Regions from separate parts of the Lactiplantibacillus argentoratensis genome, predicted to be linked through region 3. Evidence: predicted binding sites of a transcription regulator. Region 3 holds the regulator's gene; each other region holds the start of a gene.
The links. The regulator NrdR, encoded in region 3, represses ribonucleotide reductase genes. The targets are predictions, from matches to a motif close to ACACNATATATNGTGT.
Positions count from the first base shown of each region.

Region 1: V7R88_RS05095 (deoxynucleoside kinase) is a predicted target of NrdR. The motif match lies at 3,555-3,570, and genes of this name have one in related genera.
Region 2: V7R88_RS03835 (deoxynucleoside kinase) is a predicted target of NrdR. The motif match lies at 2,510-2,525, and genes of this name have one in related genera.

Region 1 is NZ_CP147647.1:1,097,232-1,105,142, forward strand. Features, by position in the region: gene V7R88_RS05080 (carbohydrate ABC transporter permease) at 1-635, shown strand, start outside; gene V7R88_RS05085 (extracellular solute-binding protein) at 632-1,984, shown strand; gene V7R88_RS05090 (glycerophosphodiester phosphodiesterase) at 2,005-2,691, shown strand; gene V7R88_RS05095 (deoxynucleoside kinase) at 2,883-3,530, opposite strand; gene mscL (large-conductance mechanosensitive channel protein MscL) at 3,635-4,015, opposite strand; partial or broken gene V7R88_RS05105 (YhgE/Pip family protein) at 4,360-7,307, opposite strand; gene V7R88_RS05110 (hypothetical protein) at 7,714-7,872, opposite strand; gene V7R88_RS05115 (ABC transporter permease) at 7,893-7,911, opposite strand, start outside.
Region 2 is NZ_CP147647.1:831,601-839,511, reverse strand. Features, by position in the region: gene serS (serine--tRNA ligase) at 263-1,540, opposite strand; gene V7R88_RS03835 (deoxynucleoside kinase) at 1,823-2,458, opposite strand; gene V7R88_RS03830 (M15 family metallopeptidase) at 2,818-3,591, opposite strand; gene V7R88_RS03825 (amino acid permease) at 3,919-5,370, opposite strand; lysine riboswitch at 5,514-5,695, opposite strand; gene alsS (acetolactate synthase AlsS) at 5,754-7,436, opposite strand; gene V7R88_RS03815 (Rrf2 family transcriptional regulator) at 7,622-7,911, opposite strand, start outside.
Region 3 is NZ_CP147647.1:1,227,125-1,235,035, reverse strand. Features, by position in the region: gene rplT (50S ribosomal protein L20) at 1-280, opposite strand, end outside; gene rpmI (50S ribosomal protein L35) at 317-511, opposite strand; gene infC (translation initiation factor IF-3) at 533-1,033, opposite strand; ribosomal protein L20 leader region at 1,078-1,201, opposite strand; gene thrS (threonine--tRNA ligase) at 1,276-3,240, opposite strand; gene dnaI (primosomal protein DnaI) at 3,573-4,508, opposite strand; gene V7R88_RS05675 (replication initiation and membrane attachment family protein) at 4,512-5,915, opposite strand; gene nrdR (transcriptional regulator NrdR) at 5,937-6,452, opposite strand; gene coaE (dephospho-CoA kinase) at 6,494-7,087, opposite strand; gene mutM (bifunctional DNA-formamidopyrimidine glycosylase/DNA-(apurinic or apyrimidinic site) lyase) at 7,097-7,911, opposite strand, start outside.

The DNA.
Region 1 (7,911 bases), 130 kb from region 3:
CGCCGATTCTCCGCTACTTATTTAATAGCTTGGTAATTTCACTCGTTCAAATGGTGGCGCATCTGTTCTTCGCCTCAATCGCGGCGTATGCCTTCGTATTTTTGGAATTTAAATATCGGGATGCGTTGTTTTATCTGGTCTTGGCAACCATGATGCTACCATTTGAAGCCGAAGTTATTCCGAACTTTCACACCGTCCGTGCCATGCACTTGTTGGATCACTACGCGGTGATGGTTATTCCGTTCCTAACTTCGGCCTTTGGAATCTTCATGCTCCGCCAGGCCTTTCGACAAATTCCGTGGGACTTAAAGGAGGCGGCTGACGTGGAAGGCCTATCGCACTGGCAATTTTACCGGCGGGTTGCCTTGCCATACTCACGAATCAGTTTGTTGACGTTAGCGGCATACAGCTTTTTAGGGAGCTGGAACCAATACTTATGGCCAATGCTGACCACGTTTTCAAATCGGCTGCGGCCAGTCCAAGATGGATTGCGGCAATTGCATTCGGAGGAAACGGCCACGAATTGGGGGCTCGTCCAGGCGAGTGCGGCCATCGTGGTGATTCCGACGTTAATCGTCCTTTTCTGGGGGCAACATTACTTTAAATCTGGATTGAATGAGGGCTCGGTGAAATGATGAAGATAACGCGAAAGTGGCAGTGGCTAGCCGGGATTGTGGCTGTCCTCATGGTAGTGGGTGGCGTGGTTTATAGTCGGACCCGTGTCCATGCAGATAGTAGCCGCATTAAAGTGGTCTTCTGGCATGAGATGAAAGGACCAGGCCAACAAGCGATTGACGCCTATGTTAAAGCGTTTAATCACCAACAGTCGAAGTATGAAGTCGTCGCCGAATTTGAAGGCGGCTATAACGGGGTCATTCAAAAGATCCTGAACACGCACGGCACGGCCGCATCACCGGCACTATTTCAATCGATGGATATTTCCACTAGTCAGATGTATCATAGTGGCTTCACGACGCCGATGCAGAAGTTCATTGATCGTGATCATTACGATGCTGATCAGATTATTCCGGGCGCCAAAGCCATCGTGATGCGGGATAATCAATTATTAGCGATGCCGTTTAACGCGTCGCAAACGGCACTTTATTATAATAAAGCGGTCTTGCGACAGTACGGGATCACCCCGCCACCAGTGGATCCAACCTATGATGATATTACCCGCGTCGCTAAGGCCATTCATGACAAGTCACACGGCAAAGTCAAGGGGATGACCATGGAAGCCTATTCGTGGTTATTCGAGCAGCTGGTCGCTAATGCTGGTGTTCCCGTTGCCAATCATGATAATGGTCATACCGGTAACGCAACTAAGGTCGATTTCACGAGTCCCGCAGCCATCAATGCCATGAAGTGGGTCAAAGAGAATATTGACTATGGCGACTTTATGAACTTTGGTTCGGGTGGTAACGCCGCTGCCAATGAAGCAGCTTCATTCTTAGCCGGTCATTTGGGGATTTTTATGCAATCATCCGCAAAAACGGGGCAGTTATATCAAGTGCTAAAAAATGACTTGGGCGTCACGTACTTCCCCCGGCCGAATGGGCAGAAAGCCAACGGAATCGCTGTTGGTGGGGCAGCACTATGGATTGCAAACGATAAGCCCAGTGTGGTCCAAGATGGTGCGTGGGAATTCACCAAGTTTCTCGCAAGCGCACAGACTCAAGCCGACTGGCAGGCCAAGACTGGTTATTTAGCCGTTAATAAGGGCGCTAAGGACGAACCAGCCCTGAAGAAGTTATTTAAGAAGTCGCCAGTGCTAGAAGTTTCTGGTAATCAGATGTTGCGTACTAAGCCGAATAATACGAACTCGGGTGTCTTTGTCGATGGCTGGGTTCCAGCACGGACAGCGATTCAAACAGCCATGCAGCAAATCTTTGCTGGGCAAGATATTCGCCAATCGTTGCAAACGGCTGAAAATACGTACAATAAAGTGTTAGAATCAAATAACCGTGCAAACGGTCGTCATTAATTGGAAAGAGTTGAAGAATTGTGCCAAATATGTCGTTGATTTATGGTCATCGGGGTGTTCCCGTCAAGTTTCCTGAAAACTCATTGGCCGGGTTTGCGTATGCTATCAGTCATCATATCGATGGCTTAGAGTTTGACGTCCATCTTACTAAGGACCAAGTACCGGTGATTATGCATGATGAACGAATTGATCGAACGACTAACGGACAGGGCGCCATTGCGGACCTGACGTTCGAACAATTGCGTAGATTCAAGTTAGCCAATGGCGAACCGGTTCCATCCTTACAAGAATTCTTGACCTTAGTTAGTGGGGAGCCAGTTCACTTGAATCTTGAGTTGAAGACTGATCGACACTATTATCTTGATATTGAACGGATTGTCTTACGGATGGTCCAGCAGACTGACTTGATCTATCCGGTCGTCTTCTCCTCATTTAACTTGAAGAGTTTACAGCGGGCTTACGCCATTGATGCCAGCCAGAAGTATGCTTTTTTGACCTCGGCGCGGCTGGGTAATCCAGATGAGTTTGCGACTCATGAACACTTAGAAGGGGTCCATCTTGAGCATTATCAACCTGTACGCCACGTCGCTGAACGGGTTTGGACGGTGGATGAGCCGGCCGTGATGCAGCAGTTGTTTGCGGCCTCGGTCAATGCGGTGATTACCAACAACTTTGAGTTAGCGCAACAAGTCCGAGCGGCGATGTAACTGGCTAGTGTGGTATTCGAAGGTTGCTAGTTATGACGGGGCCAGTCGCTAAAATTTCCGGGCGACGATTCGCAGGTGACTAGGGTCACAGCCAAAACTGCCGGGATCATTTGACAGCTCGAAGTTACTCAGATTGTACAAAGCAAAAGCGCCAGTCCCACTATCGGGGCTGGCGCTTTTAGCATCATTGATTAAACTGTGGTGGGGTTGCGGATCTTACCTAATTCAGAATCGATTTGTGCCAATACTGCTTGTTGGTTAGCAGGTTTTTCCAAGTCGTACTGTTGTAAATCAATCTTCATTTTAGGGCTAGCATCGTATTCATCGTACCATTTCCGATAAGCGGTCCACATCTTATAGTAATAAGATTCCAGTTCAGGGTTGTGGTCGAACTGTTCGTAGTCGCGACCACGCTTCTTGATCCGGTAAAGAATGGTATCGAAGTCAGTTTCAGAGTAGACCATCAAGTCCGGCGCCTTCTTAGGCAATTCAGTCAATTCGGTCATCATATTGTCTAGTAGTTGCAAGTAAACATTCAATTCGGTATCAGAGATGTTTCCTTCAGCGTTGTTTTCTTTGGTGAAGAGGGCATCTTCATAGATGGAGCGGTCGAGGACGTTGTTATCATCGGCCAATGCCTTCTTGATCATTGCAAAACGTTTGTTGAGGAAATAGATTTGTAATAGGAACCCGTAATTCTTAGGATCCGAATAGTAAAGTGGCAATACGGGGTTGTCGCCAACCGGTTCGTAAAATGCCTTAGTTCCAAGGTGGTCAGCAATTAACCCTGTTAACGTGGTTTTGCCGACCCCAATCATTCCTGCTGTTATTATCACCATGATAGCCCCTCTTTATAAAAAATTGCACAATATATTGTATCTCAAAAAAAGTTTTAATACCATATAGACTTTTAATGAAAAATTTGCTTAGGAGCCATTTTCACCTATTTTTTAGTCTGTTCCTTTAATAAATCCCGAATTTCTTCCAAGTATTGCGCGGAAACATCGACTTCTTCTTCTTCGGGTTCCTCTGGTTCATTTTTAACCACTTTATTAATAATTTTTACCAGAATGAAAACAACAATGGCCACGATGAAGAAATTGATGATGGCATTTAGAAAGGACCCGTATTTGAAGGTGGCGTCCCCGATACTGAACTTTAGGTTAGATAAATCGACTCTGCCTAAGAAAATCCCAATCAGTGGATTGATTAAGTTGTCCGTCAATGATTTGACGATAGCGGTGAAAGCAGACCCAATAATAACCCCAACGGCTAAATCAATCACGTTGCCGCGGGCAATAAATTCCTTGAATTCTTTGATCATGTGACTCGCACTCCTTTATTAATTGCTGTTAACAGTATAGCCAAAATCAAACGCTGACTCAATCAAAACACCAATCTAATTCAACCGTAAGTTGATTCCTCATTAAAGCATACCCATTTTGATTTGAGTCAGTATCATGATTAGTTTTGTTTGGATAGTGACTTAATCGGTGCTGGATACGCAGTGTGGTTGCGTCAGAAATTCGGTTGGAGTGCGCTGACGGGCCAAGTCACCTAGTAATTTGGTGGTGAGAGCGGTTGGATGATGAAAAAAACGACTTTCTCCGAATTAGAGAAAGTCGTTCTGTGATGGCTACCTTGATGCGATAGCGTCAATTCAAGTGGCTAATCCGCCTGGTTGTCGGATGCTTTGGCCTGAGCTCTTCGCTGAACCAGAGTAGCTAACTTACTCTGAGTGGCTTTGACGGCGACGGGGTCTTCAAAGTCGATTTTAGCCAGCCGTGGGTAACGGCGGATAAAGAACAACCAGGTCAGGGCGATAAACAGCACTAGAAACAGTGTCAAGATGCCCATCTCAGGAAGAGCAGAATTACCAGTCATTAGGGTCTGTCGCAAGCCGTTCACGCTGTAACTCATTGGTAACCACGGATGGATGACTTGGAAAAAGTGACCTGATAACTGAATCGGGTACGTTCCCGCTGAACTACCGAGCTGTAAGACTAGTAGCACCATACTGAAGAAGGCACCGGCCTTGCCGAGGACTAGGTTAAGCCAAGCAACGATTGTCATGAAGAGTAGTGCTGTTAACGTGAGTAGCAACCAAGTGGCCCAGGGATGAATCGGGCTGAGTCCGTTGATCAACATCATCAAGCCGAGCATAATCGTACTTTCCATGATTGAAAAGCCGAGCATGATACTGGCTTTACTACTCCACCAGCCTAGCGCTGAATCTGGATGCTTGCGTGGCGTATACATATCGAACATCATGTTGAGAGCGAGGGCACCGACGAAGAGCGAAACACTCAGCATGTACGGTGCCATGCCAGTACCGTTATTTGGGACGTCATCACGGTCCTGGTGAGTCGTGGTGACGGGCTTGGCAACTTGTTGATAGGTCAGTGTTGATGGGTTAACTTTACCCTTATTTGCGGCCGTTCCTAATTTGGTTGCCAAAGTCTGGTTACCCGCTTGAATTTTTTGACCAGCAGTTGTGACCCGGTTAGCGCCCGTGGCCAGTTGCTGAGCGCCAGTTGCTAATTGCCCATTGCCACTAGTGAGTTGTTGGCTGCCATTAGCAAGTGCAGTACCCGCTGTGCCGAGCCGATTTAAGCCGGTCGCGACCTGCTGACTCCCAGTAGTTAATTGTGCAATGCCAGTTGTTAAGCTTGGCAGGTTGGTCTGTGCAGCTTGTAGACCCGTAGCCACGCGGCTGGCACCTTGTGTTAGCTGGTTGCCCTGGGAGCTGAGTTGACGCGTGCCCGCGGTCAGCTGTTGAGAACCCGCAGCAACTTGTCCCGCACCTGTAGCCAGTTGTTGACTCTTCTGATTGAGCAAGCTAGTGTTTGCATCCAGTGTTTTAAAGCCTTGAGTGAGCTGCTGGCTATTAGTTGTGAGCGTTGTTGTTCCGCTAGCCAAGTTTGTCGCACCAGTAGTGACGGCCCCAATGCCATTAGTGAGATTAGGTAGGACCGTGTTCAGCTGGGTTAGACTAGTCCTCAGCTTGTTAGCCGCGGTACCAGCAGATTGAATACCGGTCGTCAGTGATTGGGCACCGGTAGTGAGTTGGTTGACCGTGGTTGCAAGGCCTTTCTGTTGTTGAGTCGTGGTACTGAGGGCCCGAGTCAAAGCGGTCGTATCGACAGCCGGTTGCGTCGATTGGGCGATGGCTGTGGTTAAACTCGCAAGGGCACCGTTAATGGCGTCACGGTTAGCGGATTGATCAACCGTTGCCAAAATGGCTGATTTTTGTGCCGCGGTCAATTTTTGACTGTCAGCGGTTGCGGCGACATTGTCATGAAGCGTCGCACTAGTTTTAATAGCCGTTGTTAGCGCACTTAGCGTGGTTTTAACGGACGATAAGTCAGTCCCAGCAGCCTGTTTTTTCAGCGCTGCCACGGTTGCGTTGATCGTGGCTTGATCATTGGTTGCTTAAGCTGCGTCTGCAATTTTTGCAAGCCGGTGGTGAGGGCCTGACTGTTTTGACCTAGTGTCTGGATGCCAGTAGTTAGCTGACTTGAGCCGTTCGTTAGAGCCGTCGTTTTAGTCGTTAACTGAGCGGTCTGTGCTTGTAGTTGAGTAGCACCTTGACTAAGCTTGCTGGCACCAATGTTGACCTTGCCGACACCGGCCACATAAGCGTTTAAACCGGAACCAAGCTGTTGTGTACCAGTCGCCAGTTGAGCGGTACCGCTACTGAATTGTTGCGCGCCGCTGGCCACCTGGTGGGCACCAGTATTGACTTTGACAGTCCCAGTATTCACTCGCTGGGCGCCGGCAACGTATTGATTAACGCCTTGATTTAGTGTTTGGGCGCCGCTGTTGAGTTGGCCCATGCCAGCAACTAACTGATTACTTTTGACGAGCAGTTTTGTTAGACCGGCGACTACTTTTTGGTTTCCCGCCTGTAGTTGTGAAACGCCATTCAGATATTGGTTTAAACCGATCGTTAGTGTTTGACTCCCTTGTTTTAGTTTCAGCGAACTAGTTGCCAGGGTGTCCAGGTTGGTGGCGATTTTTTGGTTGGCGGTTTGGAGCTGCTGCCCACCAGTCGCGAGCTTTTGATTATTGGTAGCCGCTGTTTTGAGACCACCGTCAAGTTGTTTGATAGCAGCAAACATCGTTTTGGCATAGCTCGTTGTAATCGTTTGGGCGACGGATGACCGAATCGAAGTAGCGGCGGAATCGGCCATCTTGCTAGCGACAAAGTTATGTCCAGCACTGGTGTCGTAGTGTAGCACCATGGCTTGTGGTTGGTGATCGAGTAAGGTGGTTGCGTGGCGTGAGAAAGTGCGTGGAATCGTGAGCACCATGTAATAGCGGCCGTTTTTCAAGCCAGCTTGCGCTTCACTTGCACTGACTTGGTGAAACTTTAAAGCGTCAGATTTTTTTAAATTCGTTGTTAAATTGCGTCCAACACTGAGATGCTTCCCTTGGTACGTGACTGGCTGATCGTGATTGACGACGGCTACGGGTAAATTATTTAACCGACCGTATGGATCCCACATCGACCGTAAAAATGTCACGGCATAAATTGATGGAATGAACATAATGATTGCCATGACGATAATCATTAGTTTGTGTTTGCGCATATACGCCCATTCTGCTTTAATCATCTTTACTTGCGCTCCCTTAATTGCCTATTTTTTGCGTAAAACCCCGCGTGTGCATTAAAGAGGATAACAGGTTTCAGAAAAAGCACCACATCATCAAGACAGCATGTGAGGTTTAAACCCCATTTTGGGCGCAAATGGGGTTTAAAATAAGGGTAAGTTGTGATTTTAAAAATATTGTGGGTCTACATGACATGCATTGAGCTGTCATTAATATGATAAAAATGTGCCGTTATGTTACTGGTCATCAGCAAATGCGCGTCTTACGCCCGCCTTCTGGGCTGGGTGGCCATTGCTATAACATAGCCAACGTCGATTGGGCTGCGGGATTGTTCGAACGTGGAAAAGAAGCCCCTTACCGTGATATTTCAAAGTAAGGGGCTTGGTATGAGATAAGCAGTTAAGATTTTCAGGCAATCAGCTTATCTGGTTTGAAGTAGCATTGTTGGCTGACACCAAGCCGAACTAAGTATTGATCCTTAGTTGCGTAGTAGGCAATGATCGTTCCCGCAATTTTCAAGTATGGGTTTGGTAACTTGACGGTCGTTCCAATCTTTAAAGTTGGCATGATTGAGAACCTCCTAAGGATTAATCATTATCAAGACCG
Region 2 (7,911 bases), 400 kb from region 3:
TCCGACAAGAAATATTATAGCACGGTAGCCGAAAATAGCAAACCCTATTTTCAAAAAAAGGTGAATAAATTTCAGTAAACCCAGCTTTTTCGCCCTTTTGCGCCTGAAATGTTGTCCCGACATTCTGCCCGTCCCGCAATTATTTAGTCAACTCGGCCGTTATTTCCACTCACATTTTAAAATCGACAGTTCCTTTTAATACTCATTAATTATGCAAAAAAAGCGAACTCGCATCACTGCGAGTTCGCTAACTTCATCTCAATTAACCTTGTTTTTCAATCTTCGTCTTACCGTGCATATATGGAACTAATACATCCGGAATCGTAACCGTCCCGTCTTCATTTTGATAGTTTTCCAAAATGGCCGCAACGGTCCGACCGACAGCTAAGCCACTCCCGTTCAAAGTATGAACGAATTGCAATTTGCCATCGTCATCGCGATATTGAATGTGCGCCCGCCGAGCTTGGAAATCAGTACAATTTGAACAACTCGAGATTTCCCGGTACTTGTCTTGTTCTGGGAACCAAACTTCCAAGTCATGTGTCATGGCAGCTGTGAAGCTCATGTCACCAGTCGTTAACGTAATAACGTGATATGGTAACCCAAGTTTCTTTAGCAATGATTCGGCATTGTTGGTCAACTTCTCTAATTCATCCCATGAATCTTCTGGTTTCGTGAACTTAACCATTTCAACCTTATTGAATTGGTGTAAGCGAATCAAGCCTTTCGTATCACGACCAGCACTACCAGCTTCTTCACGGAAGGCTGGTGATAAGGCCGTAAAGTAAACTGGTAATTTTTCAGCTGGAATAACTTCATCACGATAATAGTTGACTAATGGCACCTCGGCCGTTGGAATCAACGTCAAATCTTGCGTCGTAATCCGGAAAGCGTCTTCCTTAAACTTAGGAAATTGGCCGGTACCGTACATAGATTCATCAGTGACCATGTATGGCGGCAAAACTTCCGTATACCCTTCAGCTTCGTGCTGGTCTAAGAAAAAGTTGTAAACGGCGCGTTCCAGTTTAGCACCATCGCCCACGTAGTATAAGAAACGACTACCAGAAACCTTAGCACCGCGTTCAAAGTCTAAGATGCCTAAATCTTCACCGATATCCCAATGTGCTTTCGGCGTAAAGTCAAAATGCCGTGGCGTCCCGATTCGGCGTAATTCAACGGCGTCTTCTTCTTTTAAGCTAACTGGCACGTCGGGATGGGGCATGTTTGGCAAATGTGCAGCCATATCCTGAACTTGGGCATCAACTGTCCGCCGTTCTTCATCCAACGCTTTCACATCGGCACTAACTTTTTGCATTTCTGCAATCTCAGCACTAGCGTCTTCCTTGTTCCGCTTCTTCTGTGAGATTTCACCCGAAACTTGGTTACGCGTTGACTTCAATTGTTCGCTCTTAGCGATCAATTCACGACGCTTTTCATCAGCAGCCAATAAATCATCGATGTCACTCGCAGCAACACCCCGATGACCAAGCTGTTCTTTCACGAAATCTGGGTTTTGACGAATCATCTTAACATCTAACATAACGACGTCTCCTTCTTACTTTTTATCGTAAATAAAAACAGTCTCTCCTCCCAATTGGGACGAAGAGACTGCGATTCGCGGTACCACCCAAGTTCAGGATCATGATTAATCCCACCCTTAAACGGATAACGGCCGTGCCGTGCAGTATTACCTGCCCACATTGTCGCGCCGGAGTTTCGACTGCCGGTTCACACCACCCACCGGTTCTCTGAACGTCTACTTAAAAACGCGCCGTGTTTAATATTCACTGTCTACTATAGAGCATTGATCCTAAAAAGGCAACTAGCCTAAACTGGCCACTTTTTCGTCAATTAACCGAATGACTTCTTTACGCGCATCCGCATCGGCGACAAAATCAAGCTGATCCCCGTCAATCTGCATCTTCGGGCTATGATCGTAATTAGCGTACCAGTCGTCATAACGTTCATTCAAAGTCTGATAATATTTATATAAATCAGGATCTTGATCGATTTGTTCGTAAGAACGGCCCCGCTTTTGGATTCGTTTCAACATCGTCTCAAAAGAAATGTTGATATGAATAAGTAAATCAGGACTCTTTTGATGAGATGCTTCTGGCAATTCCTGCATCATATTGTCCAATAATGAATCATAAATGTCAACTTCGGTAGAGGTTGCTCGGCCAAGATCACCATTCAAATGGAACAATAGTGAATCTTCAAAAATCGACCGGTCTAAGACGTCCAGATCGTTAGCAAAAGCTGATTTAATACTATCCAACCGTTTATTTAAAAAGTAGATTTGTAATAAGAAGGCGTACTTCTTAGGATCCTTATAAAATAACGGCAAAATGGGATTATCATCAACTGACTCGTAAAACGCTTTAGAACCAAAGTGGTTAGCCACTAACTGCGTTAAACTCGTCTTGCCGGCACCGATTGTTCCTGACATTACAAGCATGGGGCGTCTCTCCTTTTAATCACGTCAAAATTTTGATTATCTCTAAAAGCAACACTACATATTGTACGCACCCACGTCTTAAAATGCAATATCTGGTGAGTTAATTCAGTAAAAAACTTCGTGGCCCATGTCAGAAATTCGCAATAAATCAGTCCTTCGAACAGCCGCCCAAAACCGACACACATCAATCTACGCTTTTGAAACTCACCCGAAATACGCCGTGCCCCAATGAGGACTTGTTGTGATGCGCCTATGCCCCTAGCGAGGAAAGTCAGCGAAATTAAAAGCGCCCGTTAGTGACTTCCTAACTGGCGCCATAATTACACTTGATTTAGTCTTCCAGAGCGTGCCAGATCAGGCTACTTGGCCGCCTTTTCGCGGGCCTGCAACAAACTGACGTATTGTTCGAGGGTCAGATTGTGCTTGGTCATAAATTCCGCACTCGCCTTACCAACATAACGGAAATGCCAAGATTCATAATCGATCCCGGTCGATTGCTTACCGTCCTTAGTAAACCGCAACACAAATCCATAGTCTGCCGCGTGATTGATCAGCCACTGCTGGCCCTTGTTCTTATCAGACGATGACAGCAGCTGGTTACCGTGCGTACTGTACCAGTGCGTATTCATGATATCCGCTGCGAGCCCAGTTTCGTGCTCACTACCGCTAGGGACCGCAACATATTCTTTGGTCAGCTTCAGGGCTTCCTTGGCGGATTTCCCTTGGTTCTCATAGGTTTGAATCGATTGGTTCCAAACCTCTTTTTGATAAGCAACGGAACGATATCCCGATACGATGGTCGCCGGATAGCCGGCTTTTTTCGCACCCGCTAGAAAGGCCTCTAGCGGCTTCACAATGGAACTACGGACTTCAATACCATCAACACTTGACTTGCTGAACGTCATCTCAGAGCGCTTATGCCACTTATTGACGACCACTAAGTCACTGTCAGTCGATTTGACACCCTTCGGCAAGGCACTAATTAGTCGCTGCCGTTTGGTCTGCGTCTTAGTCGACTTGGAACTTGCAGAACTACTGGTGGCTTTAGACGTCGACTGATTCGTACCACAGCCCGCCAAAACGCCTGCTAATGACACTAACGCTAGACCTCTTAACAAATTTCTCTTTAACATCTCTCTCGCTGCCTTTCTCATTTCAGCTTAGCATAATCATGCCCGACTCGCGTACGCTTAAGGATAAGTTTGCTAATTTTTAATGATTTCATCTATTCATTCTATCAAATTACCATAGTTAATCGACGCGCACACCCCCCAATTTTGGTTTAATTATATTCAGGATTCCGGTCCTTCTCAAGCACTGCTCCGCGATCAATTGCGGCAGGCTTGGCAACCCCAATCAACACACTAAAAACACGACCGCACTTGGCTGTGATTCACTCGACTAGTGCCATCAAAAAATGCGATTGACTTAACGTCAACCGCATTAATTCAAATTAGCACTTAATCTTGGTGATGTTTTTTGCGTGTTAAATCGACCTTATCTAACGGAATCATCTTGGTGTGGTGTCGAATCTTATAATAAACATACAAGATGATGAATAGTGGAATGCTCATGTAAGTCACTCCAATGGCCTGCCAATCAAGTGTTGCAAATGAATGCAAGTCTTGACCGATAATGACCACGACACACAAGATAAAGGCGAACCAAGGGCCAAATGGGAACCACTTAGCATGGTACCGTAATTCACTCAATTGATGACCCTGCTTAACGAAAGCGCGCCGGAAACGCAGGTGTGAGATTGCAATTCCTAACCAAGCGATAAAGCCCGTTAATCCACTGGCCGATACGAGGAAGATGTAAATCCGTTCCCCGAATAGACTCGATAAGAACGTGAGTAATCCAATCACCGTCGTTCCTAATAATGCCATGATTGGAATCCCACGACGATCGACCCGACCGAACGTCTTCGGTGCGTAGCCTTGTAATGACAGGGAATACAGCATTCGTGTCGAAGCGTACATCCCCGAATTAGCGGCGGATAGTACGGACGTCAAGATAACGGCGTTCATCACACTAGCCGCGGCCGCCAACCCGGCCCGCTTGAAGACTAACGTGAACGGACTGATGGCAATATCGCTTGCCGATGACCCTAAGAGATCCTTCGACGTATAAGGAATGATTGCCGCAATCACGAAAATGGCTAGAATGTAAAATAACAAAATACGCCAGAAAACTTGTTTAATTGCCGCTGGAATACTTTTCTCCGGTGTCGCTGACTCGCCCGCCGTGATCCCGATTAATTCAGTTCCTTGAAACGAAAAACCAGCGACCACGAAAACGCTCAAGATAGTTGGAATCCCACCAACAAACGGCGCCTTTTTATAGGTGAAGTTACTGAGACCAGTGGCATGACCGCCCATGATTCCCACGATCGTCAGCACACCGATGACCAAGAATACGAGTACGGTCACCACTTTAATAAGTGACAGCCAGTACTCAGTTTCGCCAAACGACCGGACTGACAGCGCGTTGATCGTAAAAATCAAAACGAGCGCAATCAGACTAAAGACCCAACCTGGTACGGATGGCAGCCAGAACTGCATGACAATCGCTGCCGTACTAATATCGACCGCTAACGTGATTGCCCAGTTGAACCAGTAATTCCAGCCCATCGCAAATCCGAGCGCCGGGTCAACGAACTTAGTGGCATACGTGGAAAACGAGCCTGAGACGGGCAAATAAGTTGCCATCTCGCCTAGACTAGTCATTAAAAAGTAAACCATAATCCCAATACCCACGTAGGCTAACAACGCACCCCCGGGCCCAGCCGTCGAAATTGCCGAACCGGATGCGACAAACAATCCGGTCCCGATACTACCACCTAGTGCAATCATGGATAAGTGCCGCGTCTGTAGTGACCGATGCACTTCCTGATGTTCTTTTTCTGCCATTGCAGAACCTCCAAAAATCGATTTATATCTAAAAGTGTTCACACCGATTCAGGTAAGCACAACCAATATAAAAAGCCTCTCTGCCTCACGATAACGTGCGCAAAAAGACTTTAATCAGATTGATTGACATAATTGCTGATTTCATCGTCGATAGCGCCCCGCAACTATTCTAGCTGCGACAGTCCTTGATTTATTCAACCAAGGCCCAACGGATGAATCGGTCACTGATTCATCGATTTCGGCGGTTGCCCCGTTCACTGACCTTCATAAGTGGTGACCCACTTCCAGTCGGCTACTATTGTTAACCGCGTCCTCTTCTTTCGATATACTCAACCATTATATCCGACCGACCATCTTTTGACAACCGGTCAATAATGTTAATTTTAATAAAATTGGTCTGGTAACATCGTTTTGCCTAACGCCTTGTTATCAGAATAATCTATTGGAATATCTACGACAACGGGGCCATCCGTAGCAAAGGCCTGATCAAGTACCTTTTCCAAGTCGGCAGGTTGGTCGACCCGCAAGCCAGTGGCGCCGAAGCTTTCGGCATACTTCACAAAATCAACCGGACCGAAGTGGACCGCCGCATCCTCGCCATACTTCATTTCTTCCTGGAACTTAACCATGTCGTAGGTGCCGTCATTCCAGATCAAGTGAACGATATTTTGCTTCAACCGCACGGCCGTTTCTAACTCTTGCGCGGAAAACAGGAAGCCACCATCACCAGAGACCGACACGATTTGCGTGTCCGGCCGAACCAAAGCGGCTGCAATGGCCCACGGTAAGGCTACCCCGAGCGTTTGCATCCCGTTACTGAACAGCAAGTGCCGCGGTTCATAGCTCCGAAAATGACGGGCCATCCAGATATAGTGACTGCCGACATCGACCGTCACCGTCATGTCATCACTGACCCGTTGTTGCAAGGCCGCAATCACTGACAGCGGATGATTCAACTTGGACTGCTTATCAATGTTAGGTACGAAATCACGGGTCTGAAGCCGTTCTTGTAATTCGCCTAAGTAGGTCCGGGCGCTATCACTAATGTCATAGCCCTTCATGTATGGCAACAAGAAGTCCAACGTCTGGGCAATGTCACCGATCAATTCGGTTTCCGGTTGGAAATTATGATCAATTTCAGCGCGCATTGCATCGATAACCACGATACGGGCTTTACCTTCCGCATTCCAGTTGCGGGGTTCATATTCGATTGGATCATAACCGACCGCAATCACTAAGTCCGACTTTTTCAGTAGCATATCCCCTGGTTGGTTGCGGAATAATCCGACCCGGCCGAAGAAATGGTTCGCTTCCAAATCACGTGAGATCACACCAGCTGCTTGGAAAGTCTCGACTACTGGTAAATTAGCCGCGGATACCAAGTTCCGAATGGCTTTCGTCACTTCAGGTGAGGAGGCCCGCATCCCAACAAGCAAGACTGGCAACTTAGCTGCTTTGATCTTTTGTGCTAATAACGTGGCTTCAACTGGGCTAGCTGGTCCAAGCTTTGGCGCTTGAATCGGCGTAATCACGGGTGTCCGCACGATTGAATCAGTCACATCTTGTGGCACACTGACAAAACTAGCACCTTGCTTGGCAGCCGTCGCTTCTTGATAAGCGTTCGCAAGCACTTCTGAAATATTTTCTGGCTCTTGAACTTCCGCACTATACTTCGTAATCGGCTTAAATAGGGCCGCGTTATTCATACTTTGGTGGGTCAATCGCAACAAGTCAGCACGCTGAACTTGACCAGAAATAGCTAAGACTGGGTCGCCTTCAGCGGTTGCCGTGACGAGCCCGGTAGCCAAATTACTAGCACCAGGGCCAGATGTCGTCATCACGACACCGGGTTTCCCAGTGATCCGACCAATTCCGGCAGCGATAAACGCAGCATTCTGTTCATGCCGCGTCACGATCAGCCGTGGGCTCTTTGGGTTGACTGGGTGTTCTAATCGTTCAAAGACCCGGTCAATCTTAGCGCCTGGAATCCCGAAAACGTACTTAACATCGTGATTTACAAGGCTGTCAACAATTGCATCAGCCCCGTAGTATTTCTTATCTGCCATGTTATTCCCCTCTATCTTGTGAAATTCATTGTTAGAATACCATAAAAAAAGCCTTAATAACAGCATTTTCAGCCTTGTGAAATAAAGTGTATCATTTTGAAAATGATCCCCGATTAGAAAAAGCGCGTCAATATTGATTTACCGAGCGAAACCGCTCTCAATTTTTGTTAAGTTTGTACGTCGTCTCACTTATGCGACCGCATCCGGCTCAGCAACGCATTTAACTGACCCATTTTATCATCCGAATAATTCGTCCAATCCAGCACTGGAATCCGGTTAACGACTAACAATTCCTTGATCAACGTCGCCAGTTTTTGCTGGTCCAAAAAATCTAACCATAATTGATCCGCACGCGAGAATATCCCGTTGACCACCTTCGTCCCTTCGTGCGCAACCGGTTCAACATCCTTAAATACTTGGTCAAAATAACCATAGTTTGGAAAAGTCTGCAAGGTCCCCTCGATGGCTGCGACCA
Region 3 (7,911 bases):
TCTTACGGTTAACGTCAACGTTAGCTAACTTTAAACCGTGCATTAATTGACTGTAGCTGATGTCGTTGATCCGGGCTGCCGCGTTGATCCGGGCAATCCAAAGACGACGGAAGTCACTCTTACGCCGGCGACGATCGCGGAAGGCGTATAGGTATGACTTCATTACTTGGTCCTTAGCAACCTTAAATTGGATGTGCTTAGCACCACGGTAACCTTTAGCTAATTTTAAAATCCGTTTGCGACGTTTACGTGTTACAGTTCCACCTTTTACTCGAGCCATGTTATTTCCTCCTAGATTTAACTAAAACGTTGTGAATTATTTTTGTAATAACTTGTGGTATGTCTTGACCATTGGCTTTTCGATAATAGCCGTACCACGTAATTGGCGACGTTGTTTCTTAGTCTTACCATGGAAACGATGACTAGTAAAAGCGTTGGCGCTCTTAATCTTACCCTTAGCAGTTACCTTGAAACGCTTTGCAGCAGCGCGGTTTGTCTTTTGTTTTGGCATAATCAATAATCCTCCTAGAAATTACTTATCTGTTTTTGGTGCTAGTACTAGGAACATACTCCGACCATCCATCTTAGGATAGGCTTCGACCGTAGAAAATTCCTTAGTAGCTTCAATCATTCGATTTAAGACTTGGCGACCAATATCCTTATGGGTAATAGCGCGGCCCTTAAACCGGATGGAGACGCGAACCTTGTCACCTTTTGACAAGAACTTTTCAGCATGTTTCAGCTTCGTGTTAAAGTCATTGGTGTCGATAGCTGGGCTCAAGCGGACCTCTTTGATGCTGACCACTTTTTGCTTCTTACGGGCTTCCCGATCCTTCTTTTGTTGCTCGAAACGGTACTTCCCATAATCCATAATTCTGGCCACGGGTGGTTTCGCTTTCGGCGCAACCAATACTAGATCTAAACTAGCGTCTTCAGCAATCTGCATTGCTTCTTGTCGTGACTTGACACCTAATTGTTCACCATCGCTGGCGATCAAACGTACTTCGCGAGCACGGATGCCGTCATTAACCATTGAATCTTTAGCTATGGTAATTCACCTCCGAAATATTTTAGAGAAATTCACAAAAAGAGCGGGCGCATAGTACGCCCGCTCAACCCCGTTAATGGGAATCAATTCATCGTTCATCTGCCCGATGACTCTGGTCACCAAGGCGAGAAGCGGGTGCTTCTGCTTTTTTTCTCAACTCCAATATATTAACAAGAACCACGGCCCTTGTCAACCCATCAATCAATATTGATGCCATTGGCTGTTAATTATTTGCTTGCACCACGACTGTAATGCTTGATTTCTTGCGTGATGGCACCAATGAACATGTCAACGGCTTCGGATTCAGTCCGTTCTTCACCGTACTTCCGAACTGAAACACTCCCGTTAGCAACTTCTTGGTCACCGACAACTAACAAGTATGGAACCTTCTTCGTTTGTGATTCGCGAATCTTGTAACCCATCTTTTCGTTACGGTCATCGATACTTACCCGAACACCCTCAGCTGCCAAACGACGACGAACGGTTTCAGCGTAGGCACCGTGCGCACCATTGTTAACTGGGATGATTGTTACTTGCTTAGGTGCTAACCAGGTTGGGAAAGCACCCTTGTAAATTTCAGTTAAGTAAGCGACGAACCGTTCCATCGTTGAAACAAGACCACGGTGAATCATAACTGGACGATGTTCTTCACCATCAGCACCAACGTACTTCAAGTCAAAGCGTTCTGGTAACAAGAAGTCCAATTGGATAGTTGATAAGGTTTCTTCACCACCAAGGGCCGTCTTAGTTTGAACATCCAACTTAGGACCATAGAAAGCAGCTTCACCTTCAGCTTCGAAGTAATCCAAGCCCATATCATCCATAGCGGACTTCAACATCTTTTGACTGCGTTCCCACATAGCGTCATCATCGAAGTACTTTTCCTTGTTTTCAGGATCACGGTAGCTCAAACGGAACCGGTAATCAGAAATGTCAAAGTCTTCGTATACTTCAACCATCAAACTCAAGATCTTTTTGAATTCTTCTTCAATTTGATCCAACGCAACGAAGGTATGACCATCGTTCAAAGTCATTTCACGAACCCGTGATAATCCAGTTAAGGCGCCAGACTTTTCGTAACGGTGCATCATGCCGAGTTCAGCGATCCGCAATGGTAATTCACGGTATGAGCGAATGTGATGGTTGTAAATCTGGATATGTGATGGGCAGTTCATCGGCCGTAATTCCAATTGTTCGCCGTCACCCATGTCCATTGGTGGGAACATGTCCTCACGGTAGTGGTCCCAGTGACCAGATTGCTTGTAAACGTCCAAGTTAGCTAAAACTGGCGTGTATACATGTTGGTAGCCATTTGCAACTTCCTTGTCGATAATGTAACGTTCGATTTGGCGACGAATCGTTGCACCATTTGGCATCCAGTAAGGCAAGCCATTTCCAACCTTAGGATCAACGAAGAATAAGTCTAATTCGTTACCAATGACCCGGTGATCACGTTCGCGGGCTTCTTGACGCCGCTTGAGATCAGCATCTAAGTCTTTTTGCTTTAAGAAGGCCGTCCCGTAGATCCGTTGTAACATTGGATTGCTGGACTTACCTTGCCAGTATGCACCGGCAACGGATAATAACTTGAAGACCTTGACTTTCCCCGTTGAAGCTAATTGGGCCCCGTCAGATAAATCAACGAAGTCCCCTTGCTTGTAAACAACGACTTGATCATTGTTGGCAGCGGCACGTTCGTTAACTAAGTCTTGTTGGTAAGGGTTGTCACCAACTAAAGCTAAAGCGTCAGCCTTTGATAAGACTTCGCGTTCGATTGGTAAATCTTGTTTGATAATTGCAGCCATCTTATCACTGATGGCTTCCAAATCATCTTCACTGACTTGTTTACCATCTTCGTCAGGATTGTCGGTATCAAAGAAGAAACCGTTGGCATTCCCTTCACCACTCCCAAAATGAATGTTAGGGAATAATTGCTTAACCGCGTTAGCTAATACTTGGGCAGCCGTTTGCCGTAAAACATTGAGGCCGTCTTCACTATCAGCAGCGATAATTTCGATACTACCATCGGTTGTCAGTGGTTGGCGGTAGTCCACGATCTGATCGTTGAACTTACCAGCAACCGACCGTTTAGCCAATGAAGGACTAATTGACTTTGCAATTTCTTCCGTCGTTACGCCGGCATCAAATTGCTTTTCAGCACCATCTGGGAACTTAACATTAATACTTGCCATATACTTGACACTCTCCTTAAAATTTACCCACTCACCAAAACACCGCGCCGGGACGACAAAAAAGTCCCTAATGCCAGACTGAACTAGCATTAGGGACGTCATTGACGTGGTTCCACCCGATTTTTCAGTGTCATCAAAGACACTGACTCATTAGCGCTAATAACGGAAGCGTTCCGGCTCAATTGAGCATGTTCACAAAAGTGGTATCTTCGTAAACCCGGTCCAAGACTTCCAGAACAAGGTCTTGGTCTCTGCAATCCATAGTAAACAAAGCGTGTCTTTTGCATCTGTTTTCATTAAACCACTTTTAAACTAAAAGTCAACTCTTGATTTTAAGCATCAGGATTGAGTCGTCGATTACGACCGACCATCTCAATCTCACTCGCAAGGTAACGTACCCGTTGCATGATTCGCTGCGCTTTGACTGGTTCTTCATCACCCTTTTGTGAGAGCGTCAAATAACCATCTTGCAATTCTTGCATCGAAAAATTAGACGAGAAACAAGTTGGCAGTTCCTCCTGCATTCGATACTCCAGAATAACCCCGAGCACATCGTCCCGAATCCAAGTCGACGAAGCATCCGCACCGATATCATCAATCATGAGAATCGGTGCCCGTTTAATCGCATCGACCTTATCTGCCGACGTATTGTTACTAATCGAGCGCTTCATCTCGACCGCAAAACTCGGAAAATGAATCAAGGTCGTATTGAAACCCTTAGCTGCCAACGCGTTCGCCATCCCACCGAGTAAATAAGTTTTACCGACACCAAATGAGCCGTAGAGATATAAGCCCCGGTGAAAACGCTTGGGCGCTTGTGTATAGGCATCAATAAAATCAAGTGCTGCCATTAATGCTGTCGCCCGGTCACCATCTTGATCATACGTCTTTAAATCCGCCGACTGAATGTTTTTCGGCATGCTGATTGATCGAACCCGCTGTTGCAATGCGTGAGCAGCTTGCTGTTCTTGCATTTGTGGTGTTGGCTGATAAGCAATGTCAATCAAGTGATTACTCATCACTAATGTCGGCTGATACCCAGGTGCTTGAGTTGGCTCGTGCCGCGCAATTTTACGTTTCTCTTCACAAAATTCATATAATTTAGCTGCTGAACGTTCTAGCGCATCCGAAGATAATTCGTTTTGATGAGCAGCTAAAAACTGGCGAACATCTGGATCTTGGTACACAGCTGTCATTAACGCCTCATACCGATGATTCAAGTTTTTCCGATTCATTAACGTCCGGAGTGTTTCTGAGATATTCTCCATGTTTTAGTCCTCCTTTTCCGAATTTGTCTCAAGCTTTGCTAGTCGATCAGCAAGCTGTTTGCGTTGGGCAGCAGTAATTTGTTTACCGGTCCGAGCTGGTTGCTTACCACTCTCAGTCTGTTGCTGTTGTTGGGCCCACTTTGGCATAATCTCCTTACGCGTCGGTCGATTGTTCTTGCGCCGTGTTGGTGTTGATTTCGGCTGTTTACGTTGCTTCAAATACATCAAAGCCGCTTCCGGCGTCGTAATGCCGTGTTGTTGCCAATCATTGGCGACTGTTTCTAGCAAATTACGATTAAGGGCAGCTAACTCCCGATTTTGCAATAAGTAGTAGATCACCATGTTGATGACGGCATTGGGTAATACCCCCCGACCAATTAAATCATGAACTAGCCGGTTCTCACCGCTCGTCACAAAACCATGTTTCTCCTGCTTCAAAGCTGATAAAAAGTCATACGGCGCTGTCTGCTTAGCATACGTCACGAGTTGCTGCTCAGCCGTTGAGAGCTGTGCTGAAGCCTTGTTATCCTTAGTGGTCGTCGTTGCAACCGTTGCTTCCGTAGCGACCTGCTGACTCGAAACTGCGGGCCGTTCATAGCGCCGCGCAATCAATAATTTCAATTGATTTTCATCAAACTGACCCGTTGTTAAACTAGCCACTTCACTGATTAACTTAGCCATCTCAATCTCACTGATGCCGTAGACCCGACTTTCCGTAATGATCAGTTGCCGTGAACTCGCAACCTGTTTGAGATCAACATAGTTCTGCTTCAAAATTTGCCCCAACAGTTGCCAGTCAAAGTCATCGTCACTGAGCACGGGCGAGTGATCCTCGGCCGGTTCATTGGCCGCCAATTGGGCGCGCACCTTTTGCACTGAAAGAGGTGGCGTCGTAACTTTTTGACTATCAACGTGAAACACATCTAAGATATTTGCCGTCACGTCTTTGGCAGCCGTCAAGTCAATCGGCTGTGCTGCAAAATCGCCAGCAAGTTGTTGATAACGTAACTCACCGACCGTATCTAACAATAGGACACTCAATAGATCATCCGCAAAGAATTGTAACGCCAGTAATGGTGCTTGTAATTGATAAATGTACATGGCACCCAATTCATCTTGTTGATAATAGCTGCGCAACAAGCCAGTTGCTTCAAGTTTACGCCGAGCCGCTAACACCGTCGGCAAGTCCACATTTAGGATGCCAAGCAGTTCCGCGTGACTGCGTCGATTGCTCAGCTCATTCTCGCTACTCTGTAAGCTACGTAACGCCGCGTACAAGCTATATGCCAATGGCCCCATCAGTGGCAAGTATAATTCCGCCAATACAGCTTGTTGCGCCGCACTGAGCGCTGGTGCTTGCGGGACCACTAACCCAGTTTTGGGTGTTAAGGGTTCATCATTTGGCATGTTGTTCACCATTCTTTTTCACTAATCTTTTTTTCGTTTAGGTGCGTGGGTCGTCTTCGCTGACGGTTTTGCCAGTTTGACCTTATCACGCTCCATCATATCTTGGAGTTCATTCAAGAAGACGTGCATATCCTTGAATTGCCGGTAAACACTGGCAAAACGAATGTACGAAATTTCGTCAATATCTGCCAATTGCTCCATGACATACTCGCCGATAACTTGGCTTGAAATTTCATTTTCGCCCAGTGACCGGACCTTATTTTCAACATCATCAACGACGCCCGTCATGGTTTCCATGCTAACGGGTCGTTTCTCGGCCGAGCGAATAATTCCGCGCAAGACTTTTTCACGATTGAATTCTTCGCGGGCACCATTTTTCTTAATGACTAATAATGGCGTGGCTTCGACCCGTTCAAATGTTGTGAACCGGAATCCACAGTTTTCGCATTCCCGGCGCCGTCGAATCACGCGACCATCATCAGTTGGTCGACTGTCAACCACGCGGGAGCCATTATGATGACAATGTGGACATTGCATAGACTTCTCACCCCTTGTAACAACTAACAATCAGTTTTTCTTTATTTAGTAATAGTTTTCAGCCATTTTAACACGGCTGCTTTAGTTTTATCAATGTTGGCCCCGTTATCAATGACAACGTCAGCCCTTGCGACCTTCTGTGCAAGTGGCATTTGGCTGTCAATTCGTGCCTGAGCCGCCTGTTGCGATAAGTGGTTACGCGCCATCAACCGCTGCAATACTACGGCTGGTGGTGCCGTCACAACCAACACTTGATCACAAACGTGTTGCCAGCCACTTTCAAATAACAACGGCACATCTAAAATAATTGCGTCTGGCTGTTGCTGGTTCGCCGCGACAATCGCTTCGAACATCGCGTACTGAATCGGTAACCGTGTAATTGCAGTTAAGGCTTGTAAAGCTTGAGCATCGTTAAAAACCAACTGGCCAAGCCATGACCGATTCAGCCGCCCGTCTGCCAGCACTGCTTGCTGACCAAAGTGCGCCACAATTTTTTGGGTCGTCGGTTGGCCTGGCCCTTCAACCTGCCACGCGATTTTATCCGCATCAACGATTGGTAACTTAGTTGCCAGCAGCTTAGAAACAGTCGACTTACCAGTGGCAATGCCACCAGTCAATCCAATCAACTTTGTCATCTTGATCACCTACAACCGTTGTTCTAACGGGCAAAAATGGGTCCCTCGCTGTGCCACTTTGATTTTCTCAATAATTGTGCCACACCGTTCGCAAGGTTCCCCTTCACGACCATAGACGTGTAAGTGATTTTGAAACTGACCGGCCTCACCAAATGCCGTTGAAAATGAATGAACAGTGGTGCCGTGACCTTTAATTGCCATCGCCATTTCATCAATAATGTTTTGGCGCAATGTAGCAATCTCATCAGTAGTTAGCGAATTAGCAGGCCGCATTGGATGAATCTTACTCATCCATAGCGTTTCGTCCGCGTAAATATTCCCAATGCCCGCAATCTTACTTTGATCCAACAATAGTGGCTTGATCATCTTTTTCGACTTGCCAAAAGTAGCCGTCATATAAGCCAGTGTTAACTGTTCAGCAACGGGTTCCGGGCCAATTGTCCGCAATCCCGCCACCGTGCCTTCTTCACCGGTCGGCACGAGCGTCATTCGCCCGAACTTACGCGTATCGTTGTACAACAAATCACGATCATCGGTCAGATGGAAGATCACGTGCGTGTGTTTACCTTGATCTTCACCACGCGGTACAACATTATACTTGCCTTCCATCCGCAAATGCGACACCATCGTCAGACCATTGCTAAAGCGAAACAATAAATACTTCCCCCGCCGATCAATGGTCTGGATCGTTTGGTTGGCTAAACGCTGTTTGAAACTATCGACATCATTATTAATAATTTTCGGCCAAAAAACCTCGATACTAGCAATCGTTGCCCCACTAACCAGACGATTTAAGCCGCGACGAACAGTTTCAACTTCAGGTA